Regions from separate parts of the Devosia sp. SL43 genome, predicted to be linked through region 1. Evidence: predicted binding sites of a transcription regulator. Region 1 holds the regulator's gene; the other holds the start of a gene.

The links. The regulator LexA, encoded in region 1, represses DNA repair genes until DNA is damaged. The targets are predictions, from matches to a motif close to TGTTCNNNNTGTGTTCNG.
Region 2: a site for LexA is predicted at 4,320-4,337, ahead of dnaE (DNA polymerase III subunit alpha). Genes of this name have one in related genera too.

The regions. Positions count from the first base shown of each region.
Region 1 covers NZ_CP063401.1:539,241-547,052, reverse strand. Annotated here, with positions in the region: gene IM737_RS02695 (APH(3') family aminoglycoside O-phosphotransferase) at 1-552, opposite strand, end outside; gene IM737_RS02690 (DUF4037 domain-containing protein) at 567-1,643, opposite strand; gene IM737_RS02685 (NADH:ubiquinone oxidoreductase subunit NDUFA12) at 1,836-2,219, shown strand; gene IM737_RS02680 (DUF2155 domain-containing protein) at 2,230-2,658, shown strand; gene lexA (transcriptional repressor LexA) at 2,703-3,416, opposite strand; gene IM737_RS20915 (molybdopterin molybdotransferase MoeA) at 3,521-4,723, opposite strand; gene moaC (cyclic pyranopterin monophosphate synthase MoaC) at 4,720-5,196, opposite strand; gene trpC (indole-3-glycerol phosphate synthase TrpC) at 5,196-6,008, opposite strand; gene trpD (anthranilate phosphoribosyltransferase) at 6,008-7,027, opposite strand; gene IM737_RS02645 (anthranilate synthase component II) at 7,024-7,623, opposite strand; gene trpE (anthranilate synthase component I) at 7,708-7,812, opposite strand, start outside.
Region 2 covers NZ_CP063401.1:678,661-686,472, reverse strand. Annotated here, with positions in the region: gene clpA (ATP-dependent Clp protease ATP-binding subunit ClpA) at 1-89, shown strand, start outside; gene IM737_RS03330 (DMT family transporter) at 271-1,335, shown strand; gene IM737_RS03325 (SRPBCC domain-containing protein) at 1,500-2,018, opposite strand; gene IM737_RS03320 (ArsR/SmtB family transcription factor) at 2,008-2,361, opposite strand; gene IM737_RS03315 (YoaK family protein) at 2,419-3,072, opposite strand; gene IM737_RS03310 (zinc-dependent alcohol dehydrogenase family protein) at 3,207-4,217, shown strand; gene dnaE (DNA polymerase III subunit alpha) at 4,529-7,812, shown strand, end outside.

The DNA of each region.
Region 1 (7,812 bases):
GTCTTCGGCGGCGGGTCGGTGTGCCAGCAGCCAGTCGAGCACGGCCGTTGCGGTCCAGCCGTCGAAGGCGTCGTCGAAATCGGTTTCGTCCACGAGCCCGGCAGCGACATTGGCAGCGCCGGCTGCAAGTTTGGCATCGAGGGCGTGATCGAAGGGGCAGGTGGCGATGTCGAGGTCGTGCAGGGCGCGAAGGCCGCTCGCCAAGGCTAGGATCAGATCATCGGGCCGGTCCGACAATTGACTGAGGTCGCTGCCGGGCAGGGCGCTCATCAGCAACCAGTGGCAGCCATCCGCATCAAAGGCCTCGCGAACACGGGGCGCCTTGATGGTCGTGGCGGTGGCCAGCCATTGCAGCCGGGCAATGTCGCCGGGCATCTCGCTCAGCAGGTGGATTGGTGCAATCTTGAGAAACACCCGATCGTCACCCTTGTCGGCGCGCCAGACGGTCGCATCGGAGCGGCCGAGCGTGACCTGATGCCAGGACCAGTCCGCCAGATGCGCCAGCCGGGCTGGCAACATAGGGGCGAGGCGAACGATGGAATCGGTCCCCATCAAACTATTTCCCCTCAAGAAGGGCCAAGCAGAGCATGCATCATCCGTTGTGCGCCGGCCGGGTCTTCGATCACAGGCGTCAGGTCCGTCACCTGGTCCAATGAGCCGACAATGGGGAGGGCTTTGAGGAAGGGATCCTCGATTGGTCTTGCCGTCGCCGCGCCGATCTCGTCCACGTTGATCGTCGCGAAGGGACGCTCGTGATACGGCCCAATGACCGGCTCAAACACATCACCGATGCCGTCGGCCCGCTGGCGGTTCGCCAAGGCGAGGTAAGCGGCGGCCAGGGCCTCGCCGCGCTCCTGCCAGTCGGGCGCCACCAGGACGCGTTCCAGCAGGGGCGACAGGGTCGTCGCAATGGGCAGCCTGGCGAATGCGCTGCCAAACCATTTGGGGTAGGGCGCATAGCGACGATCAAGCAGAAAGCCCATGCGCATCACATCACGCACCAGGCGGGCCGCGATGACGCGGGAGCCGATTTCATCTCCCACCATGCCCGTGCGGCCCACGAAGGCCTGCTCTTCGCCGATGCGGCGCCACTGGCAGGCGATCTTGTACAGCCAGATGTCGCGGGGAAAGTAGGACAGGGCCGAACGGACCTTGCCGAGGCGGTCGCCATCGTCATGAAAGACGGCACCCGCCGTGAAGCCGAGAAGGCGTTGCTCGGACAGGCCGAGCCATTGCAGCGGCGTGATCGAATCCACGGACTCAAGGGCCAGACCCCCGGCAAGGCGCGCCTCGATGGTGTGAATTTCGAGGCCGTGCTCTACCGCGCCTGCGGCCCAGCGTCCGCTGGCCGCGGGATGGGGCCGACTGCGCCATTGGATCGGCTCGCCCATAAACTGCCTGGGCGCCTCGGTGGTGAAAGCATCGACCAAGCGATGGGCATGCACATCGAAGTCATCCTGCGAGAGGAAGAGATGCACCCGGGCGCCCCAATTGTGGTCCTGTGACATCTCGTCGTCAAAGCCGAGGAGCTCTGAACCGTAGCCGATCAGCGCGGCCGCATGCTGGAGGTTAGGGGCAGCTGCGTCGAGCCATGGGCAGACGACATCGACGTAGAAGTGGCGCGACAGCTCGATACCCTGCATCATTGCCTCCCAGGTGCGTGTTGCCTTGTCGCAGACTTGACCGTACCGGCCAAGGTCATGGGGCGACTGAGATTGCAGGCATGATTTCCGGATCACACCATCCCGGCGGCCCTATGCTGACGGGAGCGACCATGCTAAACCGCCTCAACTCGAATATCTCGACGGCGGAATCGACAATTGGCCAAATCCGGTATCACCCAGTTCCTCACTGAAATCTTCTCCTGGTGGAGCGGGCAGACCTGGGGGACGCGGCTGTGGATCTGGCGCTTCGGCGACTATGTCGGCAGCGACGAGTTCGGCAACAAATACTACCAGGATCGCAAGGCCGACCGGCGCTATGTGACCTATGCCGGCTATGCCGATGCCTCGACCATTGGCGCGGGCTGGCACGGCTGGATGCACCACCGCACGGACGTCGTTCCCAGCCAGGCCAAGTATGTCGCCAAGGCTTGGGAAAAGCCGCATGAGGCCAACTTGACCGGTACGGCCGCCGCCTATCGCCCGGAAGGCAGCCTGCTCAAATCCGGCGAGCGCCCGCGCGTGACCGGCGATTACGACGCCTGGTCGCCGGAATAAGGACGGCGCCTTGCGCCGCATCGCCCCGTTTTCAATGCTGAAGGGCCTGGCGCTGTCGGCAGCGCTGGCGGTGTCTGGCCTTGTCGTTCCCATTATGGCGCAGCCGATCGCCAACCCGGTGGCGACCTTTGCCGGCCTCGACAAGATCACCGGCCGCATCACCCGCTTCGATGTCTATATCGATGAGACGGTGCTGTTCGGCGCGCTCGAGATCACGCCACGGGCCTGCTACAGCCGCCCGCCAACCGAGACCCAGCGTGTGTCGGCCTTTCTTGAAGTCGACCAGCGCAGCCTGACCGGCACATCCAGGCGCATCTTCACCGGCTGGATGTTCGCCGACAGCCCGGCGCTGAATGCGGTCGACCATGCCGTCTATGATGTGTGGCTGATCGAGTGCAAGGTCAGTTCAGACGTGCCGCCACCGGATGCGCGGGACTAGGCAAACAAAAAGGCCACGCTGGTGCGTGGCCTTGCCTTTCTACATCAATATTTGCGCAGCAACCCGACCAGCCGACCCTGGACCTTGACCCGATCAGGCGGGAAGATGCGGGTTTCGTAGGCCGGGTTGGCGGCTTCGAGGGCAACCGTATTGCCCTTGCGGCGCAGGCGCTTGAGGGTGGCTTCCTCATCATCCACGAGAGCGACGATGATCTCGCCGGTCGAGGCAGCGTCCTGCTTCTTGATGAGCACGGTGTCGCCATCGAAGATGCCGGCGTCGATCATCGAGTCGCCGCGCACTTCGAGCGCATAATGTTCGCCTGATCCCAGCATTTCGGGTGGGACCATGATGGTGTGCGAATGGGTCTGGATGGCCTCGATCGGCGTACCGGCCGCGATGCGGCCCATGACCGGAATGGCGATCGGACGGGCATAGTCGTCCATGGATGTCACGCGGGATGGCGGTGACGCCACCTTGCCCAGATTGCCTTCGATCACCGATGGCTCGAAGCGCGCCTTGCGGCCGCCGAGCGACGGGTTCATCGAGTCCGGCAGCTTCACCACTTCGAGGGCTCGCGCCCGATTGGGCAGGCGTCGGATGAAGCCGCGTTCTTCCAGCGCCGTGATAAGCCGGTGAATGCCCGACTTGGACGCCAGATCGAGCGCATCCTTCATCTCGTCGAACGATGGCGGGATGCCGCTTTCCTTCATCCGTTCGTGGATGAACATCAGCAGCTCGTGTTGTTTGCGCGTTAGCATGGGCCCCTCGGGGAGAGAATCGGAACGTAGGCAGAACAGTTATACTTGTTCTAGTTATGTTCTGCAATATCCCAAGAAACACCGCGTAGTAGATGCCGCCGATATCAGAAGGCGTCGATGGGGCGGGCTTCGACGATCGTTCCGGCGGCCTGGCCGGGATCGTTTTCCGGCTGGACGATCAGCATGTCGGCATGGGCTAGGGACGAGGTGTGGCCGCTATCGGTCTGGGAGATGGGCTGCAGCTCGGGGCCCGAGGGCGTGTGGACGAGCTGGGCGCGCATGAAGTGGCGGCGGGCGGTGTTGGGCGGCGTCGGGCTGGCCAGCGGCAACTGCCAGGCTTGCGGTTCGGCATGGCCCAGCCAGTGCCGCAAAGCCGGCTTGATGAAGACATGGGCGGTGACAAGGGCCGAGACGGGATTGCCCGGCAGGCCGAAGATCAGCGTCTTGCCGCGGGTGCCGAACATCAGCGGTTTGCCCGGGCGCATGTTGATGCGCCAGAAATCGACGCCGACTCCCAGTTCGACGAGCAGCTGCTGGACGATGTCGTGATCGCCGACGCTGGCGCCACCGGTGGTGATGACGATGTCGGGCTCGGTGGCGAAGATGGCGGTCAACTTGGCGCGGAGGTGATCGCGGTCGTCGCGGGCAATGCCATGGTCGACGATCTCTTCCGCATAGGGGGCGAGGAGCGGCGCGAGGCCGATGCTGTTGGAGGCGACGATCTGGTCGGGGCCGAGGGGGGAGCCGGGGAGCACGAGTTCGTCGCCGGTGGCCAGGATGGCGATGCGCGGCCGCCGGGCGACGGTGAGGTGGGCGGCATTGGCGGCGGCGGCCACGGCGATCTGCATGGGGGTGAGGCGGGTGCCGGCAGCGAGCAGTTCCTGACCGGTAGCGAAGTCGTTACCCCTAGGGCGGACGCTGTGGCCAAGGCGGGCAGGGGCGGTGAAGCTGACGAAGCCGTCGGCGGCGCGGGCTTCTTCCTGCATGATCACGGTATCGGAGCCGGTTGGCAGCGGCGCGCCGGTGAAGATGCGGACGGCCAGGCCGGGCTCGACGGTGCCCTCGAAGCCCATGCCGGCTTGCGAGGTGCCGATGACGGCGAGGCGGTGCCCGTCCACCACATCGGCGGCGCGCATGGCGTAGCCGTCCATGGCGCTGGCATTGAAGGGGGGCTGGTCGTGGGTGGCTATGACGGGCTCGAGCAGGACGCGGCCGATGGCTTCGGTCAGCGGTACTGTCTCCGCCTGCGACGTCGGCACTCGGTCAAGAATGGCGGCGATGGCGTCGTCGACCGGGAGCAGGCTCATGCGCGGACGAAGTCGCCAGACTTGCCGCCGGATTTTTCCAGCAGGCAGATGTCGGTCACCACCATGGCGCGGTCGATGGCCTTGGCCATGTCGTAGAGCGTGAGCGCAGCCGTGGAGGCAGCGACGAGCGCTTCCATCTCGACGCCGGTCTGGCCTGTGGTTTCGGCGGTGGCGTGTATCAGGATCGCCTCGGTGCCATCCGCTTCGATCTCGACGCTGACCTTGGTCAGGGGGATGGGATGGCAGAGCGGGATCAGGTCGGATGTCTTCTTGGCGGCCATGATGCCGGCGATGCGGGCCACAGCAAGAGCGTCGCCCTTCTTGAGGCCGCCGGCCATGATGGTGGCGACGGTTTCGGGCCGGGCGACGATGCGGGCCTGGGCCACCGCGCGGCGACGCGTAACCGCCTTGTCACCGATATCGACGATATGGGCTTCGCCCTTGGCGTTGAGATGGGTCAGGCCTGCGGCCATCAGCGGACGGCCTGCGGGGCGCCCATCAACAGGGCGCGGGTAGCGGCTGTGACGTCCTCCTGGCGCATCAGGCTTTCGCCGACGAGGAAGGTGCCGATGCCGGCGCGCTGGTCGAGCATCACGACATGGTCATGATTGACGATGCCGCTCTCGCTGACCAGCAGCGTGCTTTTCGGCACGCCTATGGCCAGGTTCACCGAGGTTTCGAGCGTGGTCTCGAAGGTGCGCAGGTTGCGGTTGTTGATGCCGATGAACTCCGCGCCAAGCGCCACGGCGCGATCGAGCTCGGTTTGGTCGTGCACTTCGACCAGCGCGTCCATCTTCCACTCTTCGGCGGCGTCGAGCAGGTAGCGGGCGACGTCGTCACCCACGGCAGCGAGAATGATAAGGATGCAGTCTGCGCCCCAGGCGCGGGCTTCGGCGACCTGGTAGGTCTCGAAGAGGAAGTCCTTGCGCAGCACGGGGAGCTGAGTGGCAGCGCGGGCCTCGATCAGATAGCTGGGCGAGCCCTGGAAGCTGGGGCGATCGGTGAGCACGGAGAGGCAGGCGGCGCCTGCCAGTTCGTAGGACCGGGCAATCTCGGACGGATTGAAATCGGCGCGGATCAGGCCCTTGGACGGGCTTGCCTTCTTCACCTCGGCGATCAGGGCATATTTGCCCTGGGCGCGCTTGGCCTTGATGGCTTTGACGAAGCCCCGCGTCGGCGGCTGATCATGCGCCTGCGCCACCACTTCGGCCCAGGGGCGCATGGATTTGGCGGCGGCGATTTCCTCGCGCTTATAGGCTTCGATCTGCTTGAGGATGTCGGTCATCAATCTCGTCCGTTGGATACCGCCACGAGGTGGGCGAGGGTCTGCTTGGCCTTGCCTGAATCAATGGCGGCGCGCGCCAGGGCAATGCCGGTGTCTATGGTGTCTACACGGTCCGCCACGAACAAGGCTGCGGCGCTGTTGAGCAGGACGATATCACGGTAGGCGCCGGGCGCACCATCGAGCAGGGCCGTCAGGGCCAGCGCATTGTCGGCCGGATCGCCGCCGCGCAGGTCGTCGAGCGTGGCGCGGGGCAGGCCGAACTGCTCGGGGCTGATCTCGAACGTGGTGAGGCTCCCGCCCGCGATCTGGGCAACATGCGTCGGCCCTGTCGTGGTAATTTCGTCAAGGCCATCACTGCCATGGACAACCCAGGCTTTGACGGCCCGGTTGGCCAGCAAGGCCGCGGCCACGGGCTCGACCCATTGTTCGTCATAGACGCCGAGCAGGTAGCGGCGGACGCCGGCCGGGTTGGATTGTGGACCAAGCAGGTTGAACAGTGTGCGCGTGCCCATTTCGGCGCGTGACGGGCCGACATGCTTCATCGCCGGGTGGTGACTGGGCGCGAACATGAAGCCGATGCTGGCCTTGTCGATCGAGGCGCCTATCTGCTCCGGGGTCAGGTCGAGCTTGACGCCAAGCGCTTCCAGCACCTGCGATGCGCCAGATTTGGACGACAAGGCGCGATTGCCATGCTTGGCCACGGGAACGCCCGATGCGGCAACCACGATGGCGCTGGCGGTGGATATATTGAGCGTGCCGGCACCATCGCCGCCGGTGCCGACGATGTCGATGGCGTGTTCGGGGGCCGAAACCGGGACCATCTGCTCGCGCAGGATCGAGACGGCCGCAGCGATCTCGACCACAGTCTCGCCCTTGACGCGCATACCCATCAGGAAGGCGCCGATCTGGCTGGGCGTTGCTTCGCCCGCCATGATGACGCGCATGACGCCGCGCATTTCCTCGCCGGTCAGGTCGCGGCGGTCGGCGATCTTGTGGAGGGCTGCCTTGATATCCATCACGCTGCTCGCTTCTGGTTGAAGTCGCGGGCGAGGTTCAGGAAGTTCTGCAGCAGGGCATGGCCGTTTTCGCTGGCAATGCTTTCGGGGTGGAACTGCACGCCGTGGACTGGCAGCGTCTTGTGCTGCATGCCCATGATCAGGCCGTCAGCGGTTGTGGCCGTGACTTCGAGCGTCGCGGGCAGGGTGTCCTGCTTGACGATCAGCGAGTGATAGCGTGTCGCTTCGAAATCGTTGTTGAGGCCGCGGAACAGGCCCTTGCCGGTATGGTGGATCTTGCTGGTCTTGCCATGCACCAGGTGCGGCGCGCGGATCACGTCGCCGCCCATGGCCTGACCGATGGCCTGGTGGCCGAGGCAGACCCCCAGGATCGGTGTGGTGGAGGCGAAGCGCTCGATGAGTGCCAGGCAGATGCCGGCCTCATTCGGCGTGCAGGGACCGGGCGACAGCACGATGGCGTCGGGCGCCATGGCCGCGACTTCGTCGAGGGTGATCTTGTCGTTGCGGTGCACCGTGATATCGGCGCCGAGTTCGCCCAGGAAGTGGACGAGATTGTAGGTAAAGCTGTCGTAGTTATCGATGACGAGCGTGCGGGTCATTTGGTGGCTCCAGCGCGGCTGTGGGAAACGGGTTCAGTGCTCAGAACCAGTTCCGCCATCGATGTTGAAACACTGGCTGCGCCATCATTGCCCGATCCTCGCCTCGCCGGCATAGCGTAGCGCTTCCTCGGCGGCGCTGAAAAGGGCGCGGGCCTTGTTTTCGCATTCCATCTGCTCGAGTTCAGGCAC
Region 2 (7,812 bases), 140 kb from region 1:
TGGAACTGATCGCGGTGCCGCCGCGGCCGGCCAAGCCCAAGGCGCTGCCGAAGCCGAAGAAGCCCAAGGCGACGGCGGACAAGAGCTAAGATAAGAGGCCCGGAGCGATCCGGGCCTTTTTTTGTTGGCGATAAGCTTTTATGGGCGCTAGCGGACTGACAGCTTATCGGCGCATCGGTACTGAAGCTTACAACCTTCTGGTTATCTCCCTGGCACCCCACAGCCAACCAGCTCCGTTGGCAGATTGCCGACGTTCCGCTAGTCTGAGGCATGACTATAGCGTCTATTCTTTGGCCTGGAGTGCCACTTGCTCTCGGCTCGGCAGTCCTCTTCGGCGCTTCCGCGCCGCTTTCCAAGCTTCTGATCGGTTCGGTCGATCCGTGGCTGCTGGCGGGTGTTCTCTACCTCGGAGCTGGCCTCGGACTGGCCATCATCCATGTCGGTCGCCCATTGATACGACTGCCGTCGCTCGAGGCGCCGCTGCGCCGATCCGACCTGCCATGGCTTGCCGCAGTGATCGTATTTGGTGGCATGGTCGCTCCCCTGTTCTTGATGCTCGGTCTGTCGCAGACCAGCGCCTCATCGGGATCGCTACTGCTGAACCTTGAAGGCCTAGCCACCATGGCTATTGCCTGGATCGTGTTCAGGGAGAACGTCGACCGGCAACTCGTCCTGGGTGCGGCATCCATTCTTGCTGGAGCGGTGCTGCTGTCATGGACCGGCGATGGCCTGAGCTTTGACACGGGCAGCATGTTCATCGCCGCGGCCTGCCTGAGTTGGGGCATCGACAACAACCTCACGCGTAAGCTGTCATCCGCTGATCCGGTGCAGATCGCGATGATTAAGGGGTTTGTCGCCGGCTCGACCAATCTTGTGCTGGCTTTGTCGCTCGGGGCGTCACTACCCGGTGCTGCTCTGATTGGTGCAGGCGCGCTGGTCGGCTTCCTCGGCGTCGGCGTGAGTCTTGTCATGTTCATGCTCGGTTTGCGCCATCTGGGGACTGCTCGAACAGGGGCGTACTTCTCGTTGGCGCCGTTCATCGGCGCTGTGTTGGCCATCGCTATCTTTCGCGACGCCATCACCTGGCAGTTGGTCGGAGCCGGTATTCTCATGGCCATTGGGCTATGGTTGCATTTAGCGGAGCGACATGATCACGAGCATCACCACGAGGCTCTGGAGCACGACCACGCCCACGTCCATGACGAGCACCATCGGCATGATCACGACGGATCGGTCACCGAACCGCACGCGCACTGGCACCGGCATGAACCTATGTGGCACAGGCATCCGCATTACCCGGACCTGCACCACCGACACGGGCATAGTCACCGATAGCGTTGGGTCTGCTTTTGCGCCGACAACACGCGCAAGAGGTCCGAAACTGCGTCGAAGTCAGCCTTCGATCGTTGCAAAATGGGCGAGGCGGCCCCCTTTGAGGGCGTCGGGCACGGTGTTGGCCGGTCGCCGCACCACAAGCCAGATATACCGTTCAGGCACAATCAGCGCGCTGATCCCCCGCCGGCGCCTAGCGTGATCAACAGTTCGTCCAGTTGTGCAAACTGTTCGGGCGTACCTTCCATCCCGCCCAGCGATTCATCGAGCGCTTCCTTGCTGGGATGGACTTCGCTGAAGGTCAGCAGCGTCTTGCCGTCGTGCTCCATGAAGGTCACCGTGGAGATGGCCTCGTTCTCGCCTTCTTCGTTAGTCCAGACGATCCGCTCCGGCACCACCACTTCGATATATTTGCCGAAGAAGGCCCAGGTGTTTTCGGCGTCCTGGCCGAATTCCAGGCGGTAGGTGCCACCGGTGCGCACATCCATCTGGCAGGAGCGTAGTGGGACGCCCAAGGATTTGGGCACCCACCATTGCGCGAACAGCCCGGCATTGGTCCAGGCCTCGAACACGATCCGGGCTGGGGCATTGAAGGTGCGCGTCACGGTGATTTCGCGCTCGGACGTGCGCTTCACGATGGTACGACCATCGCTCACGACCACATCATTTTCCTGCCTATTGTCCATCATTGTTCTCCCTGCGTTTGAGGTCTTCGACAATCTTGTCCAGCCGGTCGAACCGGGCATCCCATAATCGGCGGTATTGCTCGATCCACTCCGCCTCCTGCTCAAGGCGGCTGAGGCCGAGCCGGCAGGTGCGCACGCGCCCGACCTTCTCTGAGGTAACCAGCCCTGCCTGTTCGAGGACGCTGATATGTTTCTTCATGCCCGTCAGGGTCATGCGGAACGTCTCGGCAAGATCGGAGATCGAGGCGTCGGAACGCCCGAGCCTTTCGAGCACACCACGCCTGGTGGCATCGGAAAGCGCAGCAAACGAGGTGTCAAAGTGGGTTTGTTTATACTGAACCATGTAGTTCAGTATAGCGAAGGCTTGGTGATATGCAAGCTGGCTTTGCGGCTGGTTCGGTCAGGTCACTACGCTACTGGGGCGGCGCAGCAGGAACGCGACGAGGAAGCCGATATAGAGCACGGCTGGCACCAGCAGTGCATTGATCCCCAGGACCCTGTAACCCAATCCCCCCAGCAACCCGCCCAGCAGCAGCGATATCCAGACCAGCATGTGCTGGGCCCAGCGCCAGGGTGGGGCGAGGCGGTAAAGGGCGCGGGCGAGGTCCTGTCCGACTGCGAACAAGGTGCCGGTGACGAAGGTCGTGCCCAGGCGCACCGAGCCGGTCGAGGGCAGGATGGCGTTCTGGGCGCCGGCGCCTGCTGCCAGAGCCAGCATGAACTGGTTGGGCTGAAATCCCGCAAAGGCCAGGCCCAGCGTCACGACGAACGTGGCCACGACGAAGCCCGTCACCGCGGACGAGCCCCAGCGCGGGCCTGCCAGCAAAGCCAGCAGGGAGCCGGCAAGGCTCCCCAGCAGGAACAGCGCCACCAGTGACGCGGTGATCAGCGCCACCGGCCAGGCACCCAGCGCCAGCGCATCGCCCAGTTGGGTGATGTTGCCGCTCATGAACGAGGTGAAATGCCCGCCCAGCTCGATGAACCCCACCACGTCGACGAATCCGGCGGCCGCAGTGAGCAACAGGCCAAGGCTGAGTTGAGGCGTTGGGGTCAAGGCGATCTCCGGGAGACGAACAGGACACTGACAAGGGTAGGGTATGGATGCAAGGATGCTTGTGCGCCCGGATGCAAGTCGTACAGTTCGATGGCCGATTGGCAACGAGGCGGGAACCGGCCCGGGGAGAGAACATGCGTGCTGTGCGGCTCGAGGCGCTGGGGGCGTTGGCGATGCGGGAGATCCCAAGGCCGACCGCTGGTGCAGGCGAAATCCTGGTGCGCGTGCTTGCCGCCGGCATTTGCGGGTCCGACCGGCATATGTTCAGGGGTGAGTACCCTACCGGGCGGCCCGTGACGCTGGGGCATGAATTCTGCGGTGTGGTCGAGGCTGTGGGCGCATCGGTCACGGGGTTCGATGGGGGCGAACTGGTCACGGTGGACCCCAACATCGCCTGCAATGCCTGCCGGGCCTGTCATGAGGGGCGGCCCAATCTTTGCGACAACCTCCTGGCGATCGGCGTGTTCCGGGATGGTGGCTTTGCCGAGTTCGTCGCTGTTCCGGCCTTGCAGGCGCACCTGTTGCCGCCGGGGCTCGACCCCGTCCATGGCGCCTTCAGCGAGCCACTGGCCTGTTGCCTGCATGCGCTGGATGTCGCCCGGATCGTGCCGGGCGGCAGTGTGGCCATTCTTGGTGGCGGGGTGATCGGGCTGCTCATGGTGCAACTGGCGCGGGTGGCAGGTGCAGGGGAGGTGTTTCTCGTCACCAGACAGGAAGCGCGGCGGGCGCTGGCGATGGAGCTGGGCGCCACGGCGACGGTGGATCCTGCCTCCGGCGATGTCGTTGCCAGCGTGCGCCGAATGAGCGGGCAGGGCGTGGACGTGGTGCTCGAATGCGCCGGCGTGCCCGAGACGTTGCAACAGGGGCTCAAGATGCTGCGCAAGGGCGGGACGCTGGTGCTGTTCGGCGTGACGCCTGATGGCGTCGCGGTGCCCGTCCGCCCGTTCGACCTGCTGGTCAACGAGATCCGGCTGGAGGCCGCCTATCTCAATCCGCATACCCATGCGCGTGCAGCGGCTATGGTGGCGAGCGGCGTGCTGGAACTCGATCGGCTGGTGACGCACCAGGTCGGCCTCGACGCCGTCGCGGCGATTGTCGGCGCGCCGCCGCAGCCTGGCGAAATCAAGGTGATCGTGACACCCTGAGCCCGGTTTGGCGCTGTCGATGCTAACGCTCCGTGAACACTTCCTAACACTTCGCTAACCAGTCCAGGCCAATCCCCGCTGTTCCCGATCTTGTTCCTCGACAAGAACAAACAAAGAACTTACAAGAACATTATAGCAACACGGAGATGCAGATGCTCACTTTCATCAAGGACTTCGCCGCATTCGTCACGCTCGGCGCCTTCACCATCGGGTCGCTCACCTGGATGGATGTGCTGACCAGGCTCGTGTGACCTGTGGATTGCGGGGGAGCCGGTTTGGGCGGACTCGGTGGCAGGTGATAAGGCTAGCGCATGAACGGTCCCGGCTTTATCCATCTTCACGTCCATTCGGCCTATTCCCTGCTTGAGGGGGCGCTGCAGCTTGAGACCATTCTCAAGCTCGCCGCCGCCGACGATCAGCCGGCGCTCGGCATTGCCGATACCGGCAATCTGTTCGGGGCGCTGGAATTCTCCGAGAAGGCCAGCAAGAAGGGCATCCAGCCACTGGTCGGCGTCGAGTTGGCGGTGGATTTCGCCGCCGCCGAGGAGCGGGTCAGCGAGCGCGGGCATGTGGCCTGGTCCGGCAAATCCAGCGTCGTGCTGCTGGCGCAGAGCGAAATCGGCTTCGGCAACCTGTCGCGGCTGGTGTCCAAGTCCTACCTCCAGGGCGATGGCAGCGGCACGGCACGAGCCAAGCTCGACTGGCTCGATCGCGACAGCCTCGAGGGCATCATCTGTCTCAGCGGCGGCCCGGAAGGCGCCATCGATATGACCTTCGCCCAGGGTCAGGATGCCAATGCGATCCGCCGCCTCGACCGCCTGGCCGAAATCTTCGGCGACCGCTTCTATATCGAACTCCAGCGCCATGGGCGCATCCAGGAGGCCAATGTCGAGCCGCGGCTGATCGACTATGCCTATCGCAAGGGCATTCCGCTGGTCGCCACCAACGAGCCGTTCTTCAAATCGGCCAAGGAATTCGAGGCGCATGATGCGCTCTTGGCCATTGCCGGCGGCACCGTGCTGGCCCAGACCGAGCGGCGCAAGCTCAACGACCAGTATTATTTCAAGACCCGCGCCGAAATGACGGACCTGTTCTCCGACATTCCCGAAGCGCTCGATTCCACCATCGAGATCGCCCAGCGCATTGCCTACCGGCCCAAGACGCGCAGCCCGATCCTGCCCAAATTTGCCGCCGCGCCCGATCTCAGCGAGGCCGATGCGCTGCAGGCCGAGGCCGACGCCCTGCGCGCCATGGCCGAGGATGGCCTGCGCAAGCGGCTCGAAACCGTGGGCACAGCGCCTGGCAAGACCGAGCAGGATTATTGGGACCGGCTGGAATTCGAGCTCGGCATCATCCAGTCGATGAAGTTCCCCGGTTATTTCCTTATTGTGGCTGACTTTATCCGCTGGTCGAAGTCGCAGGGCATTCCGGTCGGTCCCGGCCGTGGCTCGGGCGCCGGCTCGCTCGTCGCCTATACGACCACCATCACCGATCTCGATCCGCTGGCCTACAACCTGCTGTTCGAGCGCTTCCTCAATCCGGAACGCGTGTCGATGCCGGATTTCGATATCGACTTCTGTCAGGATCGCCGCGAAGAGGTGATCCGCTACGTGCAGCAGAAATACGGCACCGACCAGGTGGCGCAGATCATCACCTTCGGAACGCTGCAGGCCCGCGCCGTGCTGCGCGACGTCGGCCGCGTGCTGCAGATGCCGTATGGCCAGGTCGATCGGCTGTGCAAGCTGGTGCCGGCCAATCCGGCCGATCCCTATTCGATCGAGCGCACCATGAACGAGGTGCCGCAATTCAAGCAGATGGCCGACGATGACGAGACGGTGGCCGATCTCGTCGCCATCGCGCGCAATCTCGAAGGCCTGTTCCGCCACGCCTCGACCCATGCCGCCGGCATCATCATCGGCGACCGTCCGCTGCAGGATCTGGCGCCGCTCTATCGCGATCCGCGCTCGGATATGCCGGTCTGCCAGTACAACATGAAGTGGAGCGAGGCGGCGGGCCTGGTCAAGTTCGACTTCCTTGGCCTCAAGACGCTGACCACGGTCGAATATGCCGTCAACATGGTCAATCTCGATGGCGGCAGCTTCCGCATCGAGGATATCCCGATCGACGACCGGCCGACCTACGATCTCTATTCCAAGGGCGACACGTTCGGCGTGTTCCAGGTGGAAGGCGCCGGCATGCGCCGCGCGCTGGTCGACATGAAGCCGGACCGTTTCGAGGACATCATCGCGCTGGTGGCCCTCTATCGGCCCGGTCCGATGGACAATATTCCGCTGTTCAACGACCGCAAGCATGGCCGCGAGGAGGTGGAATATCCCCACCAGGACCTCAGCGTCGTGCTCGACGAAACCTATGGCATCATCGTCTATCAGGAGCAGGTGATGCAGATCGCCCAGCTCCTGTCGGGCTATTCGCTCGGCGAAGCCGACATGCTGCGCCGCGCCATGGGCAAGAAGATCAAGGTGGAGATGGATGCGCAGCGCGAGCGCTTCCGCGAGGGCGCCATCAAGCATGGCCTCAAGCAGGGTCAGGCCGACACGATCTTCGATCTGCTGGCCAAGTTCGCCAATTACGGCTTCAACAAGAGCCACGCCGCGACCTATGCGCTGGTCAGCTACCAGACGGCCTATCTAAAGGCGCATTACCCGCACGAATTCCTGGCTGCGTCGATGACGCTCGACATGGGCAATACCGATAAGCTGGCCGAATTCCGCAGCGAGGCCAAGCGCCACAAGATCGAGCTGGTCGCGCCCTGCGTGAACACCTCCCAGGTGGTGTTCTCGGTCAAGGACAAGCGCATTCTCTACGGCCTCTGCGCCGTCAAGGGCGTCGGCCGGCAGGTGGCCGAGCATATCGTCGAGGCGCGTGGCAATACGCCGTTCAAGGATCTCGGCGATTTCGCCCGCCGGGTCGATCCGCGCATTCTCTCCAAGCGCACGCTCGAAACGCTGGTCAATGCCGGCGCCTTCGACGCTATCGTGTCGCGCCGCGAAGTGGCCTTTGCCGCCATCGACGCCGTCGTCGGCATGGCCCATTCGCTCACCGACGAGCGTAGCGTGGGGCAGGGCAATATGTTCGATTTCGGTGAGCCCGAACCGGTCCGCCTGCCGGCCGGCGTGCCCGCCTGGAGCACCACCGAGCGCGCAGACCGCGAACTGTCAGCCATCGGCTTCCACCTCTCGGCCCATCCGCTCGATGCCTATTCGGACCTGTTCGAAAAGCTGCGCGTGCAGCGCTGGAGCGATTTCGAGCGCGCCGTCAAGGACGGCGCCTCGGCCGGGCGCCTTGCCGGCACCATCAGCGGGCGGCAGGATCGCCGCACCCGCAAGGGCACGCCGATGATGATCCTGACGCTGTCCGACCAGTCCGGCAGCTTCGAAGTCATCGCCTTTTCCGAGCAGATCAACGAATTCGGCGCCAAGCTGCAGCCCGGCAAATCGGTGATCCTGCAGGTCGGCGCCGACGAACGCGCCGAAGGCGTCAGCCTGCGCCTGCTCTCCGCCCAGGCCATCGAAGGCATCGAAGACACCATCGAACGCCGCCTCACGGTCTTTGCAGCCGACGCCAAGGCGCTGGG